Regions from separate parts of the Pseudodesulfovibrio sp. S3 genome, predicted to be linked through region 1. Evidence: predicted binding sites of a transcription regulator. Region 1 holds the regulator's gene; the other holds the start of a gene.
What was found. Region 1 encodes sigma-54, which starts transcription at its own class of promoters, with help from an activator protein. Its sites were predicted from a motif close to CTGGCACGGNNNNTGCTT; they were not measured.

Region 1 (4,426 bases):
CAGTGTGGATCGCGTTATCGCCCAGGGCAATGTCCGGGCCAAAAAAGGCACCACCGAAGGGTCTTGCGGAAAGCTGACGTATTTCGTGGTTACGCAGACCCTCAAGATGGAGCAAAGCCCTCTCTTGGTGGACGGGCCCAACAGCCTGACCGGAGAAGTGATCAATTTTCACATCAAGGACAACCGATCTGAGGTCATCGGCGGCAGCGAGAAACGCGTCAAGGCGATATTCATGACCCCTGACAACCTGAAGGTGAAGTAAATGGCCGACGGACTCCGGGCGGCAAATCTTTCCAAGCGTTACGGCCACAAAGAGGTCGTGCGTGGCATCAATCTTGAGCTCAACCCCAAGGAAGTTGTCGGGCTTCTCGGCCCCAATGGTGCAGGCAAGACGACTACTTTCTATATGCTTGTGGGTATCGTCGAACCCAACACCGGGCATGTCTCGCTGGGGGGCCAAACCCTGACGGACAAGCCGCTGCATGAGCGTGCTCGATTGGGCGTGAGCTACCTCCCGCAGGAGAGTTCCATATTCAAGAAACTGACTGTTCGGCAGAATCTGGAAATCATTCTCGAACAGACCTCGATGACGTCGAGAGAGCAGCAAGCGCGAGCCGATGAGCTGATGGAGATGTTCACCATTTCCAGGTTGGCGGACCAGGCGGCCATGTTCTTGTCCGGCGGCGAACGGCGCAGGCTGGAGATCGCCCGGGCGTTGATCCTGTCCCCTCAGTTCATTTTGCTGGACGAACCATTTGCCGGCATCGATCCTATCGCGGTCATTGATATTCAAGAAATCATTTCCGTGCTCAAGAGCATGGGGATCGGTATCCTGATTTCAGATCATAATGTCAGGGAAACATTGAACATTTGCGACAGAGCCTATCTGGTTTACGAAGGGACTGTCATTTTGGAAGGATCTCCTGAGGAGATCGTTCAATCAAGTCGTGCCCGACAGATATATCTGGGCGAAGATTTCAGCCTGTAAATTCCCCTTTTCCATAACTTTCACGCTTTGGCGATTTACACAGTACCCAAAGGTTGGTACACTTTTTTCATGCTCAAATTTTGTTGTTGGATTATTAATAGTAACGGGATGTTATAACAATTGTATTGCGTCCTCGATTCAGCTGTGGCACAATGAAATCATATTAATGCGGGACTGTCTGGAAAAAAGTATATTCTTTCCACGTTAAAAAAAAGAGCAGCCTCAAGATTATGGGATTGGAACTCAGACAACAACTCAAGCTTTCTCAGCAACTGGTCATGACGCCCCAGTTGCAGCAGGCCATTAAGCTGCTGCAACTTTCCCGTCTTGAACTGCTTGAGACTGTGCAGCAAGAGCTTTTGGAGAATCCTTTTCTTGATGAAGCCGAGAACGAAGCCCTGGTTCCTGAAACTCCCGAAGTGCTGACCGAGTCTCAAGTTCAGGAAGAACTGGTTCGCACAGCGGACTGGGAAAATTATCTCGGCGAGTTTTCCAGCACCTCCAAGCAGGCCGCGTCCCGTGATGCCGAAATGCTTGAGGAGGGGATGTCCTTTGAAGCTCGGCTTGCCTCCAAGCCGTCACTTGAAGGACACATCAGCTGGCAGATGAGGCTTTCCACTTTTACGGAGCATGAAATCGCCATTGGTGATGTCATTCTCGGCAACATTGATTCCAACGGATACCTTCAGGCCACCATGGAAGAATTGACTTCCATGGTTCAGGCCACTGAAGAAGAAGTTGAATCCGTTATTCTTCGTGTCCAGCATCTTGATCCTGTTGGAGTGGCGGCCAGAACTCCCCAGGAATGTCTGCTCGTGCAGATGGAGGTTCTTGGATACGACGATCCGATTCTCGTGTCCTTGGTTCGCGACCATCTGGAGGATCTGGAGAAGAATCGATATAAGCCTTTGACTCGCAAATTCAAGATATCCATGGATGAACTCAAGGCGTATCTTGATTTGCTTCAGACCTTGGATCCCATGCCCGGAGCCAATTTTTCCAGCACGGAACCGCACTATGTCAGCCCGGATGTCTTTGTGTACAAGTATGGCGAGGATTTCGTCATCATTCTCAATGAAGACGGAATGCCCCGGCTGCAGATGAACACCTTCTACATGGATTCCATGAAGGGTGCGGCTGACAAGGAAAAAGAGTACTTTCAGGAAAAGATGCGCTCTGCCGCCTGGCTTATGAAAAGCCTGTACCAGCGGCAGCGAACATTGTATAAAGTAGTAGAGAGCATTGTCCGCTTTCAACGAGGTTTTTTCGAAGAGGGTGTGACTAAGCTCAAGCCCTTGATTCTCAAGGAGGTAGCCGAGGATATCGAGATGCACGAATCCACAGTGAGCCGTATAACCACAAGTAAATACGTTTCAACTCCGCACGGCATTTTCGAGTTGAAATTCTTTTTCAATTCTGCTCTGGATTTGAACGATGGTTCGCAGGTGGGTTCGGAAAGCGTCAAGGCCCTCATCAAGCAAATGATCTCAGGTGAAGACACGAAGAAACCGCTCAGCGATGAACGGATTGGCGAAATTCTTCAAGAAAAGCTTGATGTCAATATCGCCAGGCGCACGGTTGCCAAATACCGTTCGGCAATGGGGATTGCTTCGTCTTCAAAACGCAAGCAGTATTTCTGATTCTGCTTGTCGCACTCACAACCAGGAGGCAGCGTATGAACATCAGCTTCACTTTCAAGAACTTTGAGCCGTCCGATCATCTCAAGGGCTACGCTGAAAAGCGGTTTGAAAAGGTGTCCAAATACGTTTCCGATGCTGAAGCCGATCTTCAGGTGAATCTGTTGGTCGACAAGTTTCGCCACAAGGCGGATGTGATCCTCAATTCGGATCGCATACATATATCCGCCTACGAAGATTCCGAAGATATGTACTCTACCATAGACATGGTTCTGGACAAGCTTGAAGCCCAATTGCGCAGGATGCGGGAAAAGATGAAGAATCGGCCCCGGCAGGCTCAACCGAATAAAATGGTGCAGATGAACTACCTGTCCTATGAAGACATGGCTTCCAACGCCCCCCCAACAATTGTCGGGACGGATTCGTATGAGCCTAAGCCCATGTCCGTGGATGAAGCGGCAATGCAACTTGATGCCCGTGAAAACGACTTCCTTGTTTTTCGCAATGCGGAGACGGAAGGCGTCAATGTGATTTATAAAAGAAAGAACGGCGATTACGGCCTGATCGACCCTGGAAACTAACTATGAAGCTCGGTGAATATTTGGCGAAGGAGCTTATCCTTCCAGACCTTGTGTCCGTGACCAAATCGGACGTACTGAAGGAACTCATCGTCCCGCTGGGCGATAAATATCCAGAGATGGACACGGACCAGGCGGTCCGTGTCCTTCTTGAACGTGAAAAACTCGGTACTACGGGTATTGGTGACGGAATTGCCATTCCCCATGGCAAGTTGGATGACCTTGATAAAGTTGTCGTGGTCGTTGGGAGAAGTCAAAAAGGTGTTGAATTTGAGGCTCTTGACCATAATCCATGTACATTTATCTTTTTAGTACTGGCACCGGAGCAGGTGGCTGGTATGCACTTGAGAGTACTTGCACAGATATCCCGTCTTCTCAAGGACGAGGAGTTCCGCAAGGCATTTCAGGCTGCTGACAACCTTGAAGCCCTGTGGGGGCTTCTCAAGGGCGTTTAAAGGGGCAGGTGGCTTCCATTGACCCCGACAAATCCATTCCCTGTTGTCATTATTACGGGACTTTCCGGTTCCGGAAAAAGTACTGCCCTCAAGGTATTCGAAGACCTTGGTTTTTTCTGTATTGACGGGTTGCCATCAGAGATGTCACCCAAGATTGCTGATCTGATTCTCAAATTCGATAGCAAATACAGAGGGCTGGCCTTGGGCATGGATTTACGGCAATTTGAGTTTGTCGATGGATGGGAGCAGGCCTTACATGATTTTGCCAATCTGGGAATTGCACCTCAGGTGTTGTTCCTGGAGGCCAAAATGGGTGAACTCGTCAGGCGTTACGCCACCACGCGCCGCCCCCATCCTCTGGAGAGCCGGAATCTTGGCCTGGAACAGGCCTTGGAACAGGAGAAGGAACTCCTGGCTCCAGTGCGTTCTGGAGCGGCTCTGGTCCTTGACACTACGGATTATTCCATCCACGACCTTCGCCGCGTCATACAGACCAAGTGGTCGTCCATCGAAGAAGCTGGACGCGGTATGCGGGTGCATATCATCACCTTTGGTTTCAAGTATGGAGTTCCTTCCGAGGCCGATCTGGTTTTTGATTTACGATTCCTGCCCAATCCATATTTTGTAAAGGAACTCAGGCCATTGTCCGGCAAAGACAAGGTCATTGCCGAGTATGTCCTGCGCAGTGATGTCGGCAGCGAATTCGAAAAGCGTTTCCTTGAATTCATGACCTATCTTTTGCCGCTCTATGCGGACGAAGGGCGGTAC
Region 2 (4,426 bases), on a different contig from region 1:
TGGTCGTCGCCGGAGTAATCTGGCTCATCTGGAAAGAAATGGAAAAACGTTTTCCAGCACTCCGACCAGACTAATCTTCAGTCTCGACCAGATTCTTGGCCTGGATGCGGTATCGGCGGTATACCCTGATTCCCATCCAACCCGACACAACAAAGAGCACGATGCTCATGCCCACGGACAAGGCCACACCCAAGGCTGACTCGCGATTCATGCCCGCACCAAAGAGGGCGAAAATGAAATTTTGCGGGATGTAGCCCAAGGTGGACCCGAGGACAAAGGAAACCAGAGGAATGGAACTGACTCCGGCAGCCAGGTTGGTGATCAGATTACTCCCCAGAGGGAACAACCTGATGGCCAGGGCTGTGTTGAAAGGCTCATGCTGAAGGAATCCGTTCACCTTCTCCAACCGTGATCCCAGCTTGCGCTCCACCAGCTCCCGCCCGCCCATGCGGGCGTAAACCGCAGCCATGGCACATCCCAGCCCGGCCCCGACAGTGGCAAGCAGAGTGCCCGTGGCAACGCCGAAGGCGAATCCACCGAGAAAACCGATAAGCTGGCGCGGCAGTCCCACGGCGGTAAAAATCGCGCCCACGCCGAGAAAGATGAGGACTGAAAGCGGTCCCCTGCCGAGCACATGATCGTTGAACCACTGGGTATTGGCGAGCATGTCTCCCAGCCCGACGATCCGGGCAAGATACACGGCCAGCCCCAGACCGGCCAGCATCAACAGTCCCTTGGCCAGGGATTTGATGCTCTTCTGGTTGGAATCACTATTCTCTTTGGTCATTTCGTTCTTTATGCATATAATAATAGAGGATAAGAAGGCAGGCCTGTCCGACAACAAACACAGGGTCGTGCTGCACCGCCCCGTAGAGCAATCCGGCAGCCCCGGACACGCAAAGGGCAACCAGCCCCGGGCGCGTCAAGGGTTGTACTCCTTTCCCGCGCATTCGTAAAATGGCGATTCTGAGGAAAAAAAATCCCTGAACAGCAAGCACCATGGCCAGGAGCCACCAATAGGCCGGCAGGGCCATGTCGTTACTTCTTCTCTTTCACGATGTAGTTGAAATGACGGTTCATCAGCCACCTGACGCCGATCAGGTCATAGATACCGGCAAGGGCCCGGTCCAGGGTGCCGTATTTGGACTCACCTGCGCCGCGCTCTCGATGGTTGACCTTCACTTCCCTGATGCGCGCACCATGCATCTTCATGAGAATGGGGAAATAGCGATGCATGTTCCTGAACCGGGGCAGGCTGCGCAGGAGATCGGTCTGCATGACCTTCAGCGAACAGCCTGTATCGTGCACACCGTCGTCCATGATGGAATCTCGGATCTTGTTGGCAATCTTCGAGGAAATACGCTTGATGAAGGTGTCCTTGCGCTTGGTGCGCCAGCCTATGACCATCTCGCAATCAATGCCGAAGACGTCCAGCATGCCCGGGATGTCGGCCGGATCATTTTGCAGGTCGGAATCCATGGTGACGACGATACCGGAATTAACGGCATCGAATCCAGCGCAAAAGGCGGCGGATTGTCCCCGGTTCTCGGCAAAGGCCACATAGCGGACCTCGGGATATTCATCGGCGAGCGCGCGTATGATGGAAAGACTGTTATCCGTGCTGCAATCGTCCACGAAAACCGCCTCCCACGGTCGCCCCGTGGAGTCGGCCGCAGCCCTGATCTCGGAAAACAGGGTCTGCAGGTTATCCTGTTCGTTGAAAACCGGCAGCACCACTGAAAATTTGTCTGTGTTGCTCATATGGGAGGTGATGTACGGAATTCAGAGCCGATTGTAAACTTTTTGCTGCGCTTTTCCGCGCCGAGCACGGACTGCCGCCAGCCGGACAATCTTTTTTCAATTTTCAAAAAATAAGTGGTTGACAAAAACCCGTCCCCCACATAGAACCTCTTTCTCACGTGTCGCGGGGTGGAGCAGTACGGTAGCTCGTCGGGCTCATAACCCGAAGGTCGCAGGTTCAAATCCTGTCCCCGCTACCAAAGAAATCAGCCGGTTACATCATATTGATGTAGCCGGTTTTTCGTATGGCAAACCAGATGCCGACATCCATTCCGGCTCCTACCCCATTTCTCAACCATCCACCCTCTCTGCACCAGCCCCACGAACTTGGAGGAACTGTGGCCAGAAAACGGACACACTCTAATTATATTTTTTAATTAGGTTGGTTATCAAATAAGTATGTGCGCTATTTGACGATTCTTCTTCTTTCTGGCAATACTTCAATCGATATATAACTTTCACCCCCTTTAACCTGATTGACATGGTCTGAGCTTATTTCAGTGTATCACCTGTAAATCAATTAGTAAGAGGCCATTACATGAACATTATTAAAAAATTCTCTCCGATTATTGTTGCCGTTCTCATGGCGCTCATCCCGACACCTGAAGGACTCACTCCCGAGGGATGGTATTTCCTCAGCATTTTCGTGGGCGTTGTTGTCGGCCTCATCATCGAACCAGTCCCGGCCGCATTGGTCGGCCTGGCAGGGGTCACCCTGGTTGCGGTCCTCGGCCTGGTGGACCCCAGTGCAACGGCAAGCCGCAACTGGATGCTGTCTGGTTTCTCCAACGGCGTTATCTGGCTCATCTTCGCGGCCTTCATGTTCGCGCTCGGCTACCAGAAAACAGGGCTTGGAAAACGCATCAGCCTCCACCTGATCCGATTCCTCGGCAAAAGCACCCTCGGTCTCGGCTACGCCATCGCCTTTTCGGACGCAGTCCTGGCCCCGTTCATGCCTTCCAACACCGCTCGCAGCGCGGGTACGATCTACCCCATCGCCAGCAACATTCCCCCCATGTTCAACTCCACACCGGATAATGAACCGCGCAAAATGGGTGCCTACCTGCACTGGGTGGGCATCGCCGCCACCTGTGTGACCAGCTCCATGTTCCTGACCGCCCTTGCACCGAACCTGTTGGCCGTGGACATGATCCAAAAGTCCTCAGACATCGTCATCACCTGGGGCCAATGGGCCAAGATAATGCTCCCGGCCATGCTGCCGCTCTTCCTGCTGACCCCCTGGCTGGCCTATGTCATCTATCCTCCGACCCAAAAGCATTCTCCTGAAGCTCCTGCCTGGGCCAAAGAAGAGCTAAATAAAATGGGCAAGACCTCCATCAAGGAACTGATGATGCTCGGCTACGCCATCATGGCCTTGATCTTCTGGATATTCGGCAAGGAGCTTGGAGTAAACAGCACCGTTGCCGCCGTCTTCGTGCTCTCGCTCATGATATTGACCAACATCATCACCTGGGAAGATGTCATCACCAACAAGGGTGCCTGGAACGTGCTCGTCTGGTTCGCCACCCTGGTGGCCATGGCAAGCGGCCTGAAGAAAACCGGTGTTCTCGCCTGGATCGGCGACATGATCGCCAACAACCTTGTGGGCATGTCGCCCTCGACCGTTGTCATCATGCTGGTAATCCTCTTCTTCGTGCTTCACTACTTCTTTGCCAGCACCACGGCGCATACAACGGCATTGCTGCCGCTGTTCATGGCCACAGCAGCCCCGCTGCTTCCCCCCGAGATGCTGCCGAAACTCGCCCTGATGCTCGCAGGTTCCCTCGGCCTCATGGGTATCATCACTCCGTATGCCACCGGCCCCTCACCCATCTGGTACGGAGCCGGTTTCATCAGCCAGGCACGCTGGTGGGCGCTGGGAGCCGTCTTCGGAGGTCTTTATCTTGCGGCCATGATCGCAGTGACCGTTTTTTACGTCTAACAGACTCCGAGACCACAGAATCGCAACCGGCCGCATCGTTTGATGTGGCCGGTTTTGTATTGCCATCAGTCAGTATCCGCCAGGGCCAGATTCCACCAAAAAAGGCGAACCATGGTGGTCCGCCTTTCCTATACTGAGTTCAGGTGTAGGCTAAAGATAATGCGGCGATTCCACCAACTGCTGGATAGTGTCGTTGATGGGGTCGTATATATCGACCAGCGAGCAGGTGACCATATCGACATCCGGCAAAACCGGGGCAACGCCGAGCAGACTTGAACCGCAAGAAGAAGCTTCTGTACCGACAAACGCCGCACCGCCGCTCATATGATGATCGGAAAAAATCTCTGCACAACACAGTGTTTCGGAAGCGATGTGCCCATGGCTATCCGTATGCACAGGCTCAAGCGCTGAGGAAGAGTCCTCAATAACGCTCGCCGGGCCATGGAAAAGATTGCCGGGTGAAACCTGCTCGTCCAGGAACTCTTCCATCTCGGAGCCGTCTCCTGGTGTACCGGCCGCCGTCTCGACTGCCATTGCACTCTCGTTGAATGCGAATAGATAAATGTTCCCCGGGACTTCTTCTCCGCCGTGCAACTCGAAAACGGGAAGCGCGTCTTCCTGTGCCATGGTCAGATAGTCCTTGAGAACAACACTCCCCCCATTCTCTCCAGTGAGGACAAGGTC

Region 2: the regulator sigma-54 is predicted to act here: its motif matches at 2,277-2,294, upstream of DWB63_RS05620 (anion permease).

Annotation. Positions count from the first base shown of each region.
Region 1 covers NZ_QTZO01000003.1:57,283-61,708, forward strand. Annotated here, with positions in the region: gene DWB63_RS03925 (LptA/OstA family protein) at 1-262, shown strand, start outside; gene lptB (LPS export ABC transporter ATP-binding protein) at 263-988, shown strand; gene rpoN (RNA polymerase factor sigma-54) at 1,219-2,628, shown strand; gene raiA (ribosome-associated translation inhibitor RaiA) at 2,664-3,206, shown strand; gene DWB63_RS03945 (PTS sugar transporter subunit IIA) at 3,209-3,658, shown strand; gene rapZ (RNase adapter RapZ) at 3,677-4,426, shown strand, end outside.
Region 2 covers NZ_QTZO01000004.1:53,259-57,684, reverse strand. Annotated here, with positions in the region: gene DWB63_RS05645 (phosphatase PAP2 family protein) at 1-74, shown strand, start outside; gene DWB63_RS05640 (VTT domain-containing protein) at 71-787, opposite strand; gene DWB63_RS05635 (lipid A biosynthesis domain-containing protein) at 771-1,034, opposite strand; gene DWB63_RS05630 (glycosyltransferase family 2 protein) at 1,039-1,761, opposite strand; tRNA gene DWB63_RS05625 (tRNA-Met) at 1,924-2,000, shown strand; gene DWB63_RS05620 (anion permease) at 2,339-3,742, shown strand; gene DWB63_RS05615 (hypothetical protein) at 3,893-4,426, opposite strand, start outside.